3 regions of the Streptomyces sp. NPDC058291 genome follow, and region 2 is predicted to be linked to each of the others. Evidence: riboswitches for the same ligand, from Rfam matches in the RefSeq annotation. Region 2 holds a riboswitch; each other region holds the start of a gene.
The links. Region 2 has a riboswitch for S-adenosylmethionine ahead of ACFVYK_RS28830 (aminotransferase class V-fold PLP-dependent enzyme). Riboswitches for the same ligand answer to the same signal wherever they lie in the genome.
Positions count from the first base shown of each region.

Region 1 (5,726 bases), on a different contig from region 2:
ACGGCGGTCACCTGACCCGGCCACACGTCGAGGTCCACGCCCCGTACGGCCCGTACGGCGCCGCCGCGGGTGCGGTAGGACACCGACAGGCCCCGTACCGCCAGCAGCGGGTGCTCGGATGTGGTCACGTTCTCGCCCGTTCCGGGGTCGTTCGTCGTGGTGGCGGTCATCGGCGGCCTGCCCCCTCGCCGTCCAGCGCTCGCGCGATGCGGTTGGTGGCCAGCACGGTGGCGGCGATGACCAGCCCGGGCAGGGCGGTGAGCCACCAGGCGTTGGCCAGGTAGTCGCGCCCGTCGGAGATCAACGTCCCCCACTCCGGCGCGGGCGGCGGCGCCCCGTAGCCGAGGAAACTCAGCGACGACACGGCCAGGACGGAGGTGCCGAAGTCGAGGGTCGCCAGGACGATCAACGGTCCCGCGGCGTTCGGCAGGACGTGCCGGCCGAGGACCGAGTACCAGCGGCTCCCGCACGAGCGGGACGCCTCCACGAAGACGGCCTGCCGCACGCGCAGCACCTCCGCACGCGTCACCCGGGCGAAACCGGCGACGCTCGCCGCCCCGACCGCGAACGCGACCTTCACCGTTCCGTAGCCCAGCGCCGTGACCAGCGCCAGGGACAGGAACAGCGCGGGGATCGACAGCAGGACGTCGACGAAGCGCATCAGCACGTCGTCGACCCAGCGGCCGACGAAGCCGGCGATCAGGCCGATCAGACCGCCGACCACGAAGGCGACCGCCACCGCGATCAGCGTGGCCTTCAGCGACAGCTGCGCGCCGTGCACCACCCGGGAGAACAGGTCCCGTCCCAGTTCGTCGGTGCCGAACCAGTGGGCGCCGTCGGGACCTTGGAAGTTCTGCGACGGCACTCCCCGCAGCGGGTCCTGCGAGGTGAACAGACCCGGCCAGAACGCGGCCGGCACCACGAGGAACACGACGAGCACCGAGACCGGCAGACCCGGCCGGCGCACCAACAACCGCAGCGCCCGCCGTGGTTCGAGCCGTCGCCGCGGGCCTGCGGCGACGCCGGACGCCTCGGGACGCGCCGGGCTGAGCGCGACGCCGGCGGCGACCTCGTCCACCAGTGGCTGGGTCATGCGAGCCTGCCCTTCCTGCCGGTGGCCATCACGATCCGCGGGTCGAGGAGCGGATAGACGAGATCGACGATCAGGTTGGCGAGCACGAAGACCACCGCTGCGAACACCACGACCCCCTGCACCAGCGGGATGTCCTGGGCCGTCACCGCGGCGGCCGTCACCCGGCCCAGCCCGTCGCGGGAGAACACGGTCTCGACGACCACCGAGCCGGCGATCAGCTGCCCGGCCAGCAGGCCCACGACCGTGAGTGCGGGCAGTGACGCGTTGCGCAGCGCGTGGCGCAGATGGATCCGCACCCTGCCCGCGCCCTTGGCCCGGGCGGTCTCCGTGTAGGCCTGGTCCAGCGCGGTGAGCAGGCTCTTGGCCAGCACCTGGGCGACCAGCGCGCCGGTCGGGATCGCCAGGGTCAGCGCGGGCAGCACCAGGCCCCGCAGCCCGTCGTCGCCGAACGCGGGGAACCACCGCAGCCGGAAGGAGAACAGTTCGACGAGCAGCAACCCGACCCAGAAGGTCGGTACCGACACCCCCAACGGCGGTAGGGAGAGCAGGAGTTGTCGCAGCCATCGGCGCGAGGTGTAGGTGGCGAGCAACGCGAGACCGCCGCCGAGGACGACGGCGAGCAGGAGCGCCGTACCGGTCAGCGTCAGGGTCTGCGGCAGCGCGTCGCCCAGCGTCGACGTCACCGGACGGCCGGTCGAGACCGAGTCGCCGAAGTCCGCGCGCAGCGCGTCGCCGAGGTGGTCGGCATACTGCACCGGCACCGGTTTGTCGAAGCCGTACGCGTGCCGGAGCCTGGCCAGCTGCGCGGGATCGACCGTGCCGGACTCCGCGCCGGCGCCGGCCATCGCCGACACCGGGTCGCCGGGCAGGAAGTCGAGCACCAGGAAGGAGACGGTGTAGGCCGCCCACAGCACCCCGAGCGCCTGCGCGACGCGTTTGATCACATAGCGGCGCACGGTCAGCCGATCCAGGTGTCGTGCAGCTGTATCCGGCTGGAGGCCTCGAAGTCGAGGTCGTGCACCTTCTTCGCCGCCCCGAGCTGTGTCTGCAGCTCCACCACGGGCACGACGTAGGCGTTGCGCACGATCAACCGCTGCGCCTGCGCGACCAGTTCGCTGCGCTCGGCCGGGTCGGTGGTCGCCGCCTGCCGGGTCAGCAGCGAGTCCAGCGGGCTCGCCGGCAGATGGTAGAAGTTGGTCAGCCGCGTGGAGTAGGAGCTGCGCAGGATGTCAGGGTCGGCGCGGGTCACGTTGCCCCATACGGCGTCGAAGTCACCGGACTGCAGCGTCGTCGCGAACTGGCTGATCTGCCGTTCCCTGAGCACGACGTCGACGCCGACCGCCTTGAGCTGCTGCTGGATCAGCTCCAGCGCGGGCTGGTTGGTGGCCGCGTTGGCGAACCAGGTGACGGCCAGGCTCAGCCGTGCGCCGCCCTTGGTCCGGATGCCGTCCCCGCCGGTCCTCCAACCGGCGGCGTCCAGCAGCGACTTGGCCTTGGCCTCGTTGTGGGACAGGTCCTTGCCGAGGTTCGCGTAGTCCGGGGTGGTGTGCGCCAGGATGCTCGTGGCCGGCCGCGTCCCGGTCGGGAACACGGCGTCGACGATCTGCTGTCGGTCGATGGCGAACAGGATCGCCTGCCGTACGTTGGCGTCCTTGAGCGCCGGCCGGGAGTTGTTCAGCCCCAGGTTGAACACGTTGCCCGGGTTGGCCCGCCCCAGCAGGTTCACCTGGCCGCCCTTGAGCGCCGCCTCGTCGGCCCTGCCCACACTGCCGATCGCGTCCACCTGGCCGGACTGCAGGCTGCCGGTGCGCACCCCCGCCTCGGGCACCACCTTGAAGACCAGCCTGTCGAGGTACGCCTCGCCCTTCTTGTTCCACAGCGCGGAGCCCCAGGCGTACCCGGCGCGCCTGACCAACGTGATCGAACGATTCTGCACGTACTGCTTCAGGGTGAACGGACCGCTGCCGACGGCTCCCTGGCTGCACCTCTGCTGCGGCGTCCTCTTCACGCTCGCGGACGACTCGATGCCCAAGGAGAACGTGGAAGTGGCTTGCAGGAACTGGGCGTTGGGCTGCTTGAACGTCACCCGCACCGTGAGCGGGTCGACCACGGAGGTGGTCCGCACGCCGCTGAGATACCCCTGGGCCAAGGTCGCCAACGCACCGAGCCGGGGCACCGCGTCGAAGTTGTCCTTGACCGTCTGCGCGGTCAGCGGGGTGCCGTCGCTGAAGGTGACGCCCGGTCTCAGGTGAAAGGTGAACGTCGTGGCGTCCGCGCTGACGTCCCAGCTCTTCGCCAGCCACGGCACGATCCTGCCCGTCCTGGGGTCCTGGTCGGTCAGGGAGTCGACGAGCTGGCGCACGGAGTAGATGGTGTCGTTGCTGCCGACCTGCTGCGGATCCGAGCAGCCGGCGTCGGATCCCACGGCGAAGGTCAGGGCGCCGCCGGACCTGGCCTGTCCGCCGCCGTCGCTCGAAGCGCTGGCGCCGGACGAGCAGGCCGTCAGCAGCGCGCTGGTCGTGAGAAGTGCGGTGAGCGCCGACCACCGGGGGCCACGGCGGGAATCCGGATGCGCTGTCACGGAAATGGTTCTCCTACTCGAAAGTCGGCGCGCCGAAGCACGCGCGGACGACGGAGATGCGGGGGAGGGCGTCGCTCCCCCGGGCACGACGACGGTTCGGGGGAGGAGAGCGAGAAGGGGTGGAGGAACGCGCCGGCGGGTCAGCACCGACGGGTCAGCACCGACGGGTCAGCGGCGGGACGTGGTCAGCCGTGACACAGACAGCTGGTGGTGCGCCGCAGATCGATGTGGCGGCGGCGGGAGAACCGGGAGAGGGACGCCGCGACCGCGGGGAACGAGCTCGGGACGCTGCTGGGCCGCATGCTCATCCCTCCGTCCTCGGGACCCCTGTCGCGGGGCCGCGCGCTTGCCGGATCGGCGATCCGGCCGGGCTTTCACCTGGAGCACCCCACCGCGTCGGAGGGTTGCCGGTCAGCGAGCCAGGGCTTGACGCTGACACTCAATGCCAGTCGAAACGTTAGCCATCGCCGCCGTGATCCGTCAACGGGCCCCGGACGGGGGGACCTGACGATCGTCCGCCCGAAGCGGTCACGACCCTTCCGGCATCCGAGCCGTGGTTGACGAGGAGCGAGATGTCCTGCTCAATTACTCATATGTATGCCGAGCAGCGCCTGGTCACCCGCGACCACATCGACTTCGGTCGTGTGTGGTCCGCCGCGTGTTGCGCCTGACGCGGCGTCGGGCGCGCTGACCGGCCCTTCCCTCCCTCGGCGGACCCGGCACGAACCGGACCGGTCGGACCGGACCGGCCCTGTGCCGGCGCAGTCCCCCGTCGGCGCCGAAACACACCCCGGACCCCGCACTGACCGCCGTCACGGCTCCCGCCGGACCTGACGCGAGCCGCCGCCCGTGCCCGCGTCGTGGCCTGGTCCCCGACGTCGTCACCCCTGACGGCCCACCGGCGCCGGCACCTGCCGAGCGCCGCCGCCCCGACCCGCCCCGGGCCGGCTTCGCCGTGCCCGCACACCGCCCACGGCACCGCCCCGAGGACCTGAGGAAAGGCAACCGTTCATGCCCGTGGAGTTCCTCGGCATCGCCGCCACCAACGACGGCTCCGAGACCACCCCGCGCTCCGGCGCGGCCTTCGACAAGGAGTACACGCTCCGGCTCGCCCGGGCGCACGAGGACCACGGCTGGGACCGCGTGCTCTTCGCGTACGGATCGGGGTCACCGGATCCCGCGCCCGCCGCCGCGTACATCGCGAGCCGACTGGAACGCCTGCAGATCCTGCTCGCCCACCGGCCCAACGTCTCGTACCCGACCTTCGCCGCCAAGACGTTCGCGACCCTCGACCAGATCAGCGAGGGCCGGCTCACCGTGCACTTCATCACCGGCGGCAACGACCGGGAACAGGGCCGCGAGGGCGACACCCTCACCAAGGACGAGCGCTACGCCCGCACCCGCGAGTACATCGGCCTCGTCAAGAAGATCTGGACCACCCACGAGCCCTTCGACCACGAGGGCGAGCACTACCGCTTCCACGACTTCGTCAGCGACGTCTTCCCCGTCCAGCGGCCGCGCCCGAACGTGTCGTTCGGCGGCTCGTCGCCCGCCGCGGTCGCGGCCGGGGCCGCCGAGGCCGACGTCTACTGCCTGTGGGGCGAGCCGCTCGCCCGGACCGCCGAGCAGATCGAGGCCGTGAAGGCCGCCGCGAAGGCCGCGGGCCGTGCCGAAGCCCCCCGCTTCCAGGTGGCGTTCCGCCCGATCATCGCCCCGACCGAGGAACTGGCCTGGGAGAAGGCCCATCGCACGGTCGGTGCGATCAAGGCCCGCAAGGAGAAGGGCGAGCCGGTCACCCGGCGCCACAACGGCAGCGCGCAGCCGCAGAACACGGGCTCGCAGCGGCTCATCGCCATCGCCGAGGCCGGGGAGCGCTACGACCGCGCCCTGTGGACCCCGACGGCCGCCGCCACCGGCGGCGCGGGCAACTCCAACGCCCTGGTCGGAACCCCGGAGACGGTCGCCCGGGCGCTCCTCGACTACTACGACCTGGGCGTCGACATCCTCTCCGCGCGAGGCTACGACCTGCTCGGCGACGCGATCGACTTCGGC
Region 1 covers NZ_JBHVYK010000039.1:43,328-49,053, forward strand. Annotated here, with positions in the region: gene ACFVYK_RS20735 (dipeptide ABC transporter ATP-binding protein) at 1-170, opposite strand, end outside; gene ACFVYK_RS20740 (ABC transporter permease) at 167-1,093, opposite strand; gene ACFVYK_RS20745 (ABC transporter permease) at 1,090-2,049, opposite strand; gene ACFVYK_RS20750 (ABC transporter substrate-binding protein) at 2,052-3,674, opposite strand; gene ACFVYK_RS20755 (putative leader peptide) at 3,860-3,982, opposite strand; SAM riboswitch class IV at 4,012-4,121, opposite strand; gene ACFVYK_RS20760 (LLM class flavin-dependent oxidoreductase) at 4,686-5,726, shown strand, end outside.
Region 1: another riboswitch for S-adenosylmethionine. It lies ahead of ACFVYK_RS20755 (putative leader peptide); the one in region 2 lies ahead of ACFVYK_RS28830 (aminotransferase class V-fold PLP-dependent enzyme).

Region 2 (5,726 bases):
GACGCACCACGTGCTGTGCCCCTGCCACCAGTCCACCTTCGACCTCTCCGACGGTGCCCGAGTGATCTTCGGCCCCGCCGGTCACGCCCTGCCGCAGCTGCGCATCGGCGTGAACGACGAGGGCTACCTCCAGGCGCTCGGCGACTTCGAAGAGCCGGTCGGTCCTGCATTCTGGGAGCGCGGATGAGCACCAACGAGAACACCGAGTCCCGCGCACGCGGGAAGGCGCCGGCCGGCGAGAAGATCGCCGACTGGGCCGACGGCCGACTGGGGATCTACTCCCTCGCCAAGGCCAACATGCGCAAGATCTTCCCCGACCACTGGTCGTTCATGCTGGGCGAAGTGTGCATGTACAGCTTCATCATCATCATCCTGACGGGTGTGTATCTGACGCTGTTCTTCCACCCGTCGATGAACGAGGTGGAGTACCACGGCAGCTACGTCCCGCTCCAGGGACAGCTGATGTCCGAGGCGTTCAGCTCGACCCTGCACATCTCCTTCGACGTGCGCGGCGGTCTGCTCATCCGGCAGATCCACCACTGGGCGGCGCTGATCTTCCTCGCCGGCATGTTCGTGCACATGATGCGCGTGTTCTTCACGGGTGCGTTCCGCAAGCCCCGTGAGGTCAACTGGCTGTTCGGCTTCCTGCTGTTCGTCCTGGGCATGTTCACCGGCTTCACCGGCTACTCGCTCCCGGACGACCTGCTCTCCGGCACGGGTGTGCGCTTCACCCAGGGCGCGATCCTGTCCATGCCGATCGTCGGCACGTACATCTCGATGTTCCTGTTCGGCGGCGAGTTCCCCGGCCACGACTTCGTGGCGCGGTTCTACTCGATCCACATCCTGCTGCTGCCGGGCATCATGCTGGGCCTGATGGTGGGCCACCTGATCCTGGTCTTCTACCACAAGCACACGCAGTTCGCGGGCCCCGGCAAGAGCAACAAGAACGTCGTGGGCATGCCGTTGCTGCCGGTGTACATGGCCAAGGCCGGAGGCTTCTTCTTCCTGGTCTTCGGCGTGATCGCGGCCATCGCGGCCGTGGCGCAGATCAACCCGATCTGGGCCATGGGCCCCTACCGTCCGGACCAGGTGTCGACCGGCGCCCAGCCCGACTGGTACATGGGCTTCGCCGAGGGCCTGATCCGCTTCATGCCGGGCTGGGAGATCAACTTCTGGGGCCACACGCTGGTCCTGGGCGTGTTCATCCCGCTGGTGCTGTTCGGTGTCCTGCTCGCCCTGCTGGCGCTCTACCCCTTCATCGAGGCGTGGATCACCGGCGACAAGCGCGAGCACCACATCCTGGACCGCCCGCGCAACGCGCCGACCCGTACGGCGCTCGGCGTCGCCTGGGTGACGATGTACATGATCATGCTGGTGGGCGGTGGCAACGACCTGTGGGCCACCCACTTCCACCTGTCGATCAACGCGATCACCTGGTTCGTCCGGATCTTCTTCTTCGTCGGACCGGCCCTCGCGTACATCGTCACCAAGCGGATCTGCCTCGGCCTGCAGCGTCGCGACAAGGACAAGGTGCTGCACGGTCGCGAGACCGGCACCATCAAGCGCCTGCCGCACGGTGAGTTCATCGAGATCCACGAGCCGCTCAGCCAGGAGCAGCTGCACACTCTCACCGCACACGAGCAGTACGAGCCGGCCGCGATCGGCGCCACCGTCGACGACAACGGCGTCGAGCGCAAGGTCACGGGCAAGGAGAAGCTCCGCGCCAAGATCAGCGAAGCGTACTTCGGCGAGGACCAGCAGATCCCGAAGCCCACTGTCGAGGAGTACAAGGAGATCACGAGCGGCCACGGCCACCACTGATCGCTGAGGCGTCGCCACGCCACGGTAAAGGGCCCCGTCCGGTCTTCGGACGGGGCCCTTCGCCGTGTCCGCCGCTGGATAGGGTGGGGTTCACCTTGTTCCACGACGCGCGGGCCACGACACACGGCTCGCGCCACGCGACACGACACATGACCCACGACACACAGGAGCGGCTATGAGCGCTGTGACCCCCGCTGGAGGCGACACCGCGGCGGGCCGTTCCTGGCCCGAGGTGCTGAACGGCCTGCTGTACGGCCGTGATCAGGACGCGGACGCCACGTTCTGGGCGCTGGACCGCATCATGCGCGGAGAGGCGACCGACGCGCAGATCGCCGGGTTCGTGGTGGCGCTGCGGGCCAAGGGCGAGACCGTCGCGGAGATCAACGGGCTGGTCCGGGCGATGTACGAGCACGCCAACCTGATCGAGGTGCCCGGGCCCACCGTCGACATCGTGGGCACGGGCGGCGACGGCGCGAAGACGGTCAACATCTCCACGATGTCGGCGATCGTCGTCGCCGGCGCGGGCGCCACGGTCGTCAAGCACGGCAACCGGGCCGCGTCCTCCGCGTCCGGCGCCTCGGACGTCCTGGAGAAGCTCGGCGTCAACCTGGAGCTGACCCCCAAGCGGGTGGCGGAGGTCGCGCGGGAGGCCGGGATCACCTTCTGCTTCGCCGTGAAGTTCCACCCGGCGCTGCGTCATGTCGGCGCGGCGCGCGGGCAGTTGGGCATCCGCACGGTGTTCAACGTGCTCGGTCCGCTGACCAACCCCGCCAGGGTGGCGGCCCAGGCGGTCGGGGTCGCCGATCTCCGCATGGCGCCGGTCGTCGCGGGCGTCTTCGCCGAGCGCGGCAACTCGTCCCTGGTCTTCCGCGGCGACGACGGCCTCGACGAGCTGACCACGACGGCCACCTCGCGCGTGTGGGTGGTGCGCGACGGCAAGGTCGCCGAGGAGAGCTTCGACCCGCGCGACGTCGGCCTCGACCTCGTCCCCGTGGAGGCGCTGCGCGGCGGCGACCCGTCCTACAACGCTCAGGTCGCCCGCCGCCTGCTGGAGGGCGAGACGGGCCCGGTGCGCGACGCGGTCCTGCTGAACTCGGCGGCGGCCCTGGTGGCGCTCGAACCGGGCGCCGGGCCGCTCGCCGGGCAGATCCGGGCCGGCATGGACCGGGCGGCCGAGTCGATCGACTCCGGCGCGGCCAAGCGGGCGCTGGCGAGGTGGGTCGCGGCCAGCAACGCGTGACGCTCCACGAGCGGTCGTCCCGCGATCCGGACACGGGTTGCGGGACGACGATCACCTGACGTACGTTCCTGTATCAGGTCATGAGTGACAGTCATGAGGCCCCGGCCGACTGTCCGGCAACCCTCCGTCCGTGGCGGGGTGCCCCGGGTGAAGACCAGGCGGTGGACAGCAAGGTCCACGGCAAGCGCGGACCCCTCGCGAAACCAGGGGTCCTGGGTCGTTCGAGGGAGTCTCTCGTGAGCAAGCGAATGCGCTAGGGCGTCGAGCCCCGCCTCCGCATCCCCTTTCACCGTCCTCCGTGCCGGAGCCATGTCGCCCGCACGGTGGTTCCGTCGTGCCTCTCACGGGAGTTCGCCATGTCTGTCTCCACCGTTGCCGCCAGCCGTACCCTTTGTGCCCCGTTGCCCGTTCTGGGGCGGGATGTCACCGTCCCGCTCGTGACGGGCGGCGAGGTGGCCTACGCGGCCCTCGACTACGCGGCCAGCGCCCCCGCCCTGCAGCGCGTCTGGGACGACGTCGCGGCCTACGCCCCGTACTACGGCAGCGTGCACCGAGGCGCCGGCTATCTCTCCCAGCTGTCCACCGACCTCTTCGAGAACGCCCGCCGCACGGTGACGGAGTTCCTGGACTGCCGCCCGGACGACCAGTTGATCTTCACCCGTTCGACGACCGACTCCCTCAACCTGCTCGCCGCCGCGCTCCCCGCCGACTGCCAGGTCTTCGTCTTCGAGACCGAGCACCACGCCTCGCTGCTGCCCTGGCAGGACGCCCGGGTCAGCTACCTCGACGCCCCGCGCACCCCGCGCCAGGCCGTCGAGACGCTGGAGCGCGCCCTCGCCGAGCGCGACCCGCACGGTCCGGCCCTGGTCTGCGTGACCGGCGCCTCGAACGTCACCGGCGAGCTGTGGCCGGTGCGCGAGCTGGCGGCGGCCGCGCACGCCCACGGCGCGCGGATCGTGCTGGACGCGGCCCAGCTGGCCCCCCACCACCCGGTGTCGGTCCGCGACCTCGACGTCGACTGGATCGCCTTCTCCGGCCACAAGCTGTACGCGCCCTTCGGCTCCGGCGTCCTGGCCGGCCGCGCCGACTGGCTGGTCGCGGCCGACCCCTACCTCGCGGGCGGCGGCGCCAGCCGCAAGGTCACGCGGCGCGAGGACGGGGGAGTGGACGTGGAGTGGCACGAGAGCGCCGCCCGCCACGAGGCCGGCTCCCCGAACGTGATCGGCGCCTACTCCATCGCCTCGGCCTGCAAGGCGCTGACCGAGGCCGGCTTCGACACCCTGGTGGCCCGTGAGCGGTACCTGATCGAGAAGGTGAAGTCCGGTCTCGCCGAGATCCCCGAGGTCCGCGTCCTCTCCCTGTTCGGCGACGACGCGCCCCGGGTCGGCGTGATCTCCTTCGTCGTCGAGGGCTGGAACAGCTCCCACTTCGCCGCCGCCCTCTCCGCCGAGTACGGCATCGGCGTCCGCGACGGCCTCTTCTGCGCCCACCCCCTGGTCCGCACCCTGCTGGGCAGCGACCCCCAGACCCAGGGCGAGTGCGGCGCGCCCGACGCGGCCCCGGGGGAGAAGTCCCTCAACGCGATCCGCGTGAGCTTCGGCGCGGGGACACCGGACGAGCACGTCGACCGCTTCGTGACGGCCGTCCGCGAACTGGTGACCCAGGGTGCGAAGTGGCGGTACCGCACGGAGGACGGCCGCTGCGTCCCCGCGGTGGGCTGACCGGGCCCCTACGAGTCCAGGCCGATGGCGAACGCCGCTTCCAGGTCGTGCTGGGAGTACGTGCGGAACGCCACGTGGGTGTCGGTCCCCTCGACCCCCGGGATCTTGCTGATGCTGCCCGGGATGACCTCGGCGAGGTCCTCGTGCTGCTTCACCCGGACCATCGCGATGAGGTCGTAGGTCCCCGTGACGGAGAAGACCTCGCTGACGCTGTCCAGCGAGGCGATCCGCTCGGCGATCTCGGGGATCCGGTCCACGCTGGTCTTGATGAGGACGATCGCGGTGATCACGGCTGGTTCTCTCCCTCGGGGGCCGGGGCTGGGGCGGCCTTCACTCTAGTCGCCCGCCCGTCTCCCCCAGCCGCCCCGGCGGGGCCCCTCGGACCCCTCCTCTCGCCGAAGCGCGCCCACGCGTAGAGGAGGCCCAGACCGAACCCCACCAGGTGCGCCAGATACGCCACCCCCGGCCCCTGGGACGCCCGGCCCGCCGCCACCCACTGCAGTGCCGCCCAGAAGGGCAGCACGACCCACGCCGGGAAGCGCAGCGGCAGGAAGAACAGGAAGGGCAGGAGGCTGGTCACCCGCGCGCGGGGAAACAGGTAGAGGAACGCGCCGAGCACGGCGGAGATCGCGCCCGAGGCGCCGACCAGGGACTGGGACGACTGGGCGTTGGCGGCCGCGTAGCCGAGCAGGGCCAGGTAGCCGCAGCCCGTGTAGAAGAGCGTGAACTCCACGCGGCCCATCCGACGCTCGGTCATCGCCCCGAAGACGTGGAGGAAGAGCATGTTGCCCAGCAGGTGTACCCAGCTGCCGTGGACGAAGAGGGCGGTGGCCGGGCTCAGGGCCGCCCCTGGAGCGCCCTCGAAGAGCTCGGCCGGCACCACGCCCCAGCGCCGGAAGTAGGCGCGCTGCGCGGCCGCCAGCCCGTCGCCGGCGCCGTACGCC
Region 2 covers NZ_JBHVYK010000072.1:25,303-31,028, reverse strand. Annotated here, with positions in the region: gene ACFVYK_RS28845 (Rieske 2Fe-2S domain-containing protein) at 1-187, shown strand, start outside; gene ACFVYK_RS28840 (cytochrome bc complex cytochrome b subunit) at 184-1,821, shown strand; gene trpD (anthranilate phosphoribosyltransferase) at 1,997-3,061, shown strand; SAM riboswitch class IV at 3,138-3,254, shown strand; gene ACFVYK_RS28830 (aminotransferase class V-fold PLP-dependent enzyme) at 3,418-4,782, shown strand; gene ACFVYK_RS28825 (Lrp/AsnC family transcriptional regulator) at 4,791-5,072, opposite strand; gene ACFVYK_RS28820 (rhomboid family intramembrane serine protease) at 5,069-5,726, opposite strand, start outside.

Region 3 (5,726 bases), on a different contig from region 2:
ACGACCTTGCGGGCCTTGCCGAGCAGGTCGATGGTCGTGTTCTCGAGCTTGAGACCGACCTCCTCGGAGATGACCTCGCCACCGGTGAGGATGGCGATGTCGTTCAGCATCGCCTTGCGGCGGTCGCCGAAGCCGGGGGCCTTGACCGCGACGGACTTGAAGGTGCCGCGGATCTTGTTGACGACCAGGGTCGACAGGGCCTCGCCCTCGACGTCCTCGGCGATGATCAGCAGCGGCTTGCCCGACTGCATGACCTTCTCGAGGAGCGGGAGCAGGTCCTTGACGTTCGCGATCTTGGAGTTCGCGATGAGGATGTACGGGTCGTCGAGGACGGCCTCCATACGCTCCATGTCGGTGGCGAAGTACGCCGAGATGTAGCCCTTGTCGAAGCGCATGCCCTCGGTGAGCTCGAGCTCCAGACCGAAGGTCTGGGACTCCTCGACCGTGATGACGCCTTCCTTGCCGACCTTGTCCATGGCCTCGGCGATGAGCTCGCCGATCTGGGTGTCGGCGGCGGAGATGGAGGCCGTGGAAGCGATCTGCTCCTTGGTCTCGACATCCTTCGCCTGCTCCAGCAGGGCGCCGGAGACGGCCTCGACGGCCTTCTCGATGCCACGCTTGAGGGCCATCGGGTTGGCGCCGGCGGCGACGTTGCGCAGGCCTTCCTTGACCAGGGCCTGGGCCAGGACAGTCGCGGTCGTCGTGCCGTCACCGGCTACGTCGTCCGTCTTCTTCGCGACTTCCTTGACCAGCTCGGCGCCGATCTTCTCGTACGGGTCCTCGAGCTCGATCTCCTTGGCGATGGAGACACCATCGTTGGTGATCGTGGGGGCGCCCCACTTCTTCTCGAGGACGACGTTGCGGCCCTTGGGGCCGAGCGTCACCTTCACGGCGTCCGCGAGCTGGTTCATGCCGCGCTCGAGGCCGCGCCGTGCCTCCTCGTCGAACGCGATGATCTTGGCCATGTGAAGTGGTCCTCCCGGACTGGGGTGGATTGCTCCGGACCGCGCTGGCGCCCGCGACGGACGGCTCGCCGGCCTCGTGGTTCCTTGCCCCACCTGGCCTGCGGGCCTCACCGACCCGGTCCTTCGTTGTCACTCTCACCTTCAGAGTGCTAACGCCAATGATTAGCACTCGACCCCTGAGAGTGCAAGCGCCTCCCCGAGAACGACGCCCTTCCGGACCCCTCGCGCGCCCCCTTCCGGACACGCCCGCCGACCAGCCGCGGGCGTGCCCGGCCGCGGGCACGTGCGCGTGCGCGGGCGCACCGAAGGGCTCGCACCCCGAGGAGGTGCGAGCCCTTCGACAGATGTACAGAAGAACGACGCTGTCAGTCGGCGCGTGCTTCAGCCGGTCGCGAGTCGGACCATGTCCGCCTGCGGCCCCTTCTGGCCCTGCGAGATCTCGAAATCGACCCGCTGACCCTCTTCCAGGGTGCGGTAGCCGTCCATCTGAATCGCGCTGTAGTGGACGAAAACATCCGCACCACCGTCGACCGCGATGAAGCCGTACCCCTTCTCCGCGTTGAACCACTTGACGGTGCCCTGAGCCATGCCTAACTCCCCTATTACTGGCCCTTGCACAGATCCACACTTCGCGGATCCGGGTCATACCTCACCCCCCATTGGTTGGGGGCGTGCGCCGGAACGCGTCGACCGCGGCCGAATGTATCTGTCCAACTGCCCTCTGCAACAGGTCAGTCGGACGAGAATTCTGGACGCAAGGGATCCGGAATGTGGCGAGAATTCACCTGAATTCAGGGCAAGTCGGGCCCTGTAAAAGCCGCAAAAGCCACAGAAGGAGCACGCACTTTGGCTGCTTCTTGTCGGGCCGGGGCAGAAATCAAAGGCTCCGGATCCGATGATCCGGACCGGGTTCCCCAACTGTATCGCGCTCAACCACATCGAATTGCCCCCTCCGCTTCTATCGCGGAGAGGGCAATTCGATGAACACTCGGTAATCGCTGTTACCGACGGTTACTACCGGCGGGTACGGAACAGCGGTCAGCCACCGGCCACGGCGGGGATGATCGAGACGCCGGCGCCGTCGGGCGTCGCCGTCTCCAGACCCTGCTCGAAGCGCACGTCGTCGTCGTTCACGTACACGTTGACGAACCGGCGCAGCTTGCCCTGGTCGTCCAGGACGCGCGCGGCGATGCCGGTGTGGTTCTTCTCCAGATCGGAGATGACCTCGCCCAGGGTCGTCCCCTCGGCGGCGACCTCGGCCTTGCCGCCCGTGTAGGTGCGCAGGATGGTCGGGATGCGGACGTTGACGCTCATGCGAGGCCAGCCTCTCGGAAAGAGTCCAGGGTCGGGCGGATGGTCGCGGTCAGGCCGGTGCCGGCCACCGCGTCCAGGGTCTTCAGGCCGTCGCCCGTGTTGAGGACGACGGTCGTCTTCGTGGGGTCGAGGAGACCGTTCTCGATCAGCTTGCGCGTCACGCCCACCGTCACCCCGCCGGCGGTCTCCGCGAAGATGCCCTCGGTCCGCGCCAGGAGCTTGATCGCGTCGACGACCTGCTCGTCGTTCACGTCCTCCACCGCGCCGCCGGTGCGCCGGGCGATGTCGAGGACGTAGGGGCCGTCCGCCGGGTTGCCGATGGCCAGCGACTTGGCGATGGTGTTCGGCTTCTGGGGGCGCACCACGTCGTGCCCGGCCTTGTAGGCCACCGACACCGGGGAGCAGCCCTCCGCCTGCGCGCCGAAGATCTTGTACGGCTTGTCCTCGACGAGCCCGAGCTTGATCAGCTCCTGCAGCCCCTTGTCGATCTTCGTGAGCTGCGAGCCGGAGGCGATCGGCACGACGAGCTGGTCGGGCAGGCGCCAGCCGAGCTGCTCGCAGATCTCGTAGGCCAGCGTCTTGGACCCCTCGGCGTAGTACGGCCGCAGGTTGACGTTGACGAAGCCCCAGCCCTCGCCCGCCGCATCGCCGATGAGCTCGGAGCAGAAGCGGTTGACGTCGTCGTAGTTGCCCTCGATGCCGACGAGTTCGCCGCCGTAGATCGCGGCCATGACGACCTTGCCCTGCTCCAGGTCGTGCGGGATGAACACGCAGGACCGGAACCCGGCCCGGGCGGCCGCCGCGCCCACCGCGCCGGCCAGGTTGCCGGTGGAGGAGCAGGACAGCGTGGTGAAGCCGAACGCGCGGGCGGCCTCGATGGCCTGGGCGACCACGCGGTCCTTGAAGGAGTGCGTCGGGTTGCCGGAGTCGTCCTTGACGAACAGCTTCCCGGCGTCGACGCCCAGCTCGCGGGCGAGGTTGTCGGCCTGCACGAGCTTGGTCCAGCCGGGGTTGATGTTCGGCTTGTCCGCCACGTCGGCCGGGACGGGCAGGAGCGGCGCGTAGCGCCAGATGTTCGCGGGTCCCGCCTCGATGCGCTTGCGGAGCTCCTCCGTGTCGTAGGAGGAGAAGTCGTAGGCGATCTCGAGCGGGCCGAAACACTCCTCGCAGGCGAAGACCGGGCCGAGGGGGACGCGGTGACCGCACTCTCGGCAGCTCAGCGCCGCGGCGGGACCGAGGTCCACGGAAGAGGTCGGCGTAGGGTCGGTGGTGCTTGCAACAGTCTGCGCAGCCATGTGAGGCGAGGCCCTTTCTCCTCATCTTCCTCACGACGCATCTCGCCGTGAGACGGATTTGGCACCTTCCCGAGCCGGGAGCCTCGCGGAGCCGTCACCGAAGCGGATCGGTGAGCGGTACGAGACCGGCTGGAGGGTTGCCGGGGCTTCATCGGGCCGTGTCCCTCTGCCCCTCTGGATGAGCGGTATGAAGTTGTGAACGGCGGGGACCTCGGACATGCGATGGTCATCCGCGTTGTTCAAGACTGTAACCGAAGGCCAGGACAGTTGAGAGAGTCGTCCGAACCGCGAGATGGATCACACGGTCACCTCCCGTGCACCCGGTGTGATCACGACAGTGAGGAGCCGTGGACTGTGCTGGAAGAAACCGAGCGCTGGCTGGCCACCCGCTCCTGGTCGGTGACCGATCGCCCGCTGCACCGCGTCCTGGCCGCGAAGCGTGCCACGAACCAGACGGTGTCCGTCGTCCTGCCCGCGTTGAACGAGGAGGAGACGGTCGGCGACATCGTCGCCGTCATCCGTCACGACCTCATGCACCAGGTCCCGCTCGTCGACGAGATCGTCGTCGTCGACTCGGGATCGACCGACCGCACCTCGGAGGTCGCCGCGGCGGCCGGCGCGCGGGTCGTCCACCGCGACGCCATCCTGCCGCGCATACCGGCCGTGCCCGGCAAGGGCGAGGTCCTGTGGCGCTCGCTGCTGGTCACCAGCGGGGACGTCGTCTGTTTCATCGACGCGGACCTGCGGGAGTTCTCCTCCGACTTCGTCGCGGGGATCGTCGGCCCGCTGCTCACCGACCCGGACGTGGACCTCGTCAAGGCCATGTACGACCGTCCCCTCGGCGGGGCCGCCGGCCAGGGCGGGAGGGTCACCGAACTCATGGCCCGCCCGCTGCTCAACATGCACTGGCCGCAGCTGGCCGGGTTCGTGCAGCCGCTCGGCGGCGAGTACGCGGCCCGCCGCACCCTGCTGGAGCAGCTGCCCTTCCCCGTCGGCTACGGCGTGGAGCTGGGCATGCTGGTCGACGCCCTGCACCTGGTGGGCCTGGACGCCCTCGCCCAGGTCGACGTCGGCGTGCGCAAGCACCGCCACCAGGACGGCCAGGCCCTCGGCCGGATGGCGGCGGCCATCTACCGCACCGCGCAGCTGCGGCTGGCCCGCGGACACCTGATCCGCCCGGCCCTCACCCAGTTCGAGCGGGGCGCGGAGGGCTTCGAGCCGCGCACCTACTCCGTGGACACCGAGGAACGCCCGCCGATGACGCAGATCGCCGAGTACGCGACCCGCAAGGTGGCCTGACCGCGGGCCACGCCATGGCCCCCGCCGCCCGGGTGACGAGATGGCCCCGGGCGAACGGGTGCGAACGTTTGGGCCTTCGGAGGCCGGGCTAGGTTGAGGCGTATGTCTACCACGCACGAAACGGCTGCTCGGGGTACTGCTCAGGTGCTGGTCGCGTCCAATCGCGGCCCGGTCTCCTACGAGGTGCGCGAGGACGGCTCACTGCACGCGAAACGCGGCGGCGGCGGGCTGGTCTCCGGGCTGTCGGCCATCGGCCCCGAGGCGGACGCCCTCTGGGTGTGCTCGGCGCTCTCCGACGGTGACCGGGAGGCGGTCGCGCGCGGGGTCGGCGAGGAGGGCGTGCGGATGCTGCCCGTCCCGGCCGACGTGCACGCCGACGCCTACAACGGCATCGCCAACTCGGTGCTCTGGTTCGTCCACCACATGCTGTACCAGACGCCGTTGGAGCCGGTCTTCGACGCGGAGTTCCGCCGCCAGTGGGCGGCCTACGAGACGTACAACCGGGCCTTCGCGGAGGCGCTGGCGCAGGAGGCGGCGGACGGCGCCGCCGTCCTCGTCCAGGACTACCACCTGTGTCTGGTCCCCGGGATGCTCCGCGAACTGCGGCCGGACCTGCGGATCGGCCACTTCTCACACACGCCCTGGGCGCCGGTGGACTACTTCGGCCTGCTGCCCGACGACATCCGCGAGCGGCTGCTGACGGGCATGCTCGGCGCGGACCGCCTGGGCTTCCTGACCCGTCGCTGGGCGGACGCGTTCAGCGCCTGCTGCACGGAGTTCGCCGGGGGGCCGGGCAAGACGCGGGTGGGCGTGCACGGTCTGGGCGCGGACGGCGACTTCCTGCGGGAGCGCT
Region 3 covers NZ_JBHVYK010000056.1:8,323-14,048, reverse strand. Annotated here, with positions in the region: gene groL (chaperonin GroEL) at 1-965, opposite strand, end outside; gene ACFVYK_RS25340 (cold-shock protein) at 1,347-1,553, opposite strand; gene ACFVYK_RS25335 (MoaD/ThiS family protein) at 2,004-2,279, opposite strand; gene thrC (threonine synthase) at 2,276-3,574, opposite strand; SAM riboswitch class I at 3,593-3,759, opposite strand; gene ACFVYK_RS25325 (glucosyl-3-phosphoglycerate synthase) at 3,929-4,873, shown strand; gene ACFVYK_RS25320 (trehalose-6-phosphate synthase) at 4,976-5,726, shown strand, end outside.
Region 3: another riboswitch for S-adenosylmethionine. It lies ahead of thrC (threonine synthase); the one in region 2 lies ahead of ACFVYK_RS28830 (aminotransferase class V-fold PLP-dependent enzyme).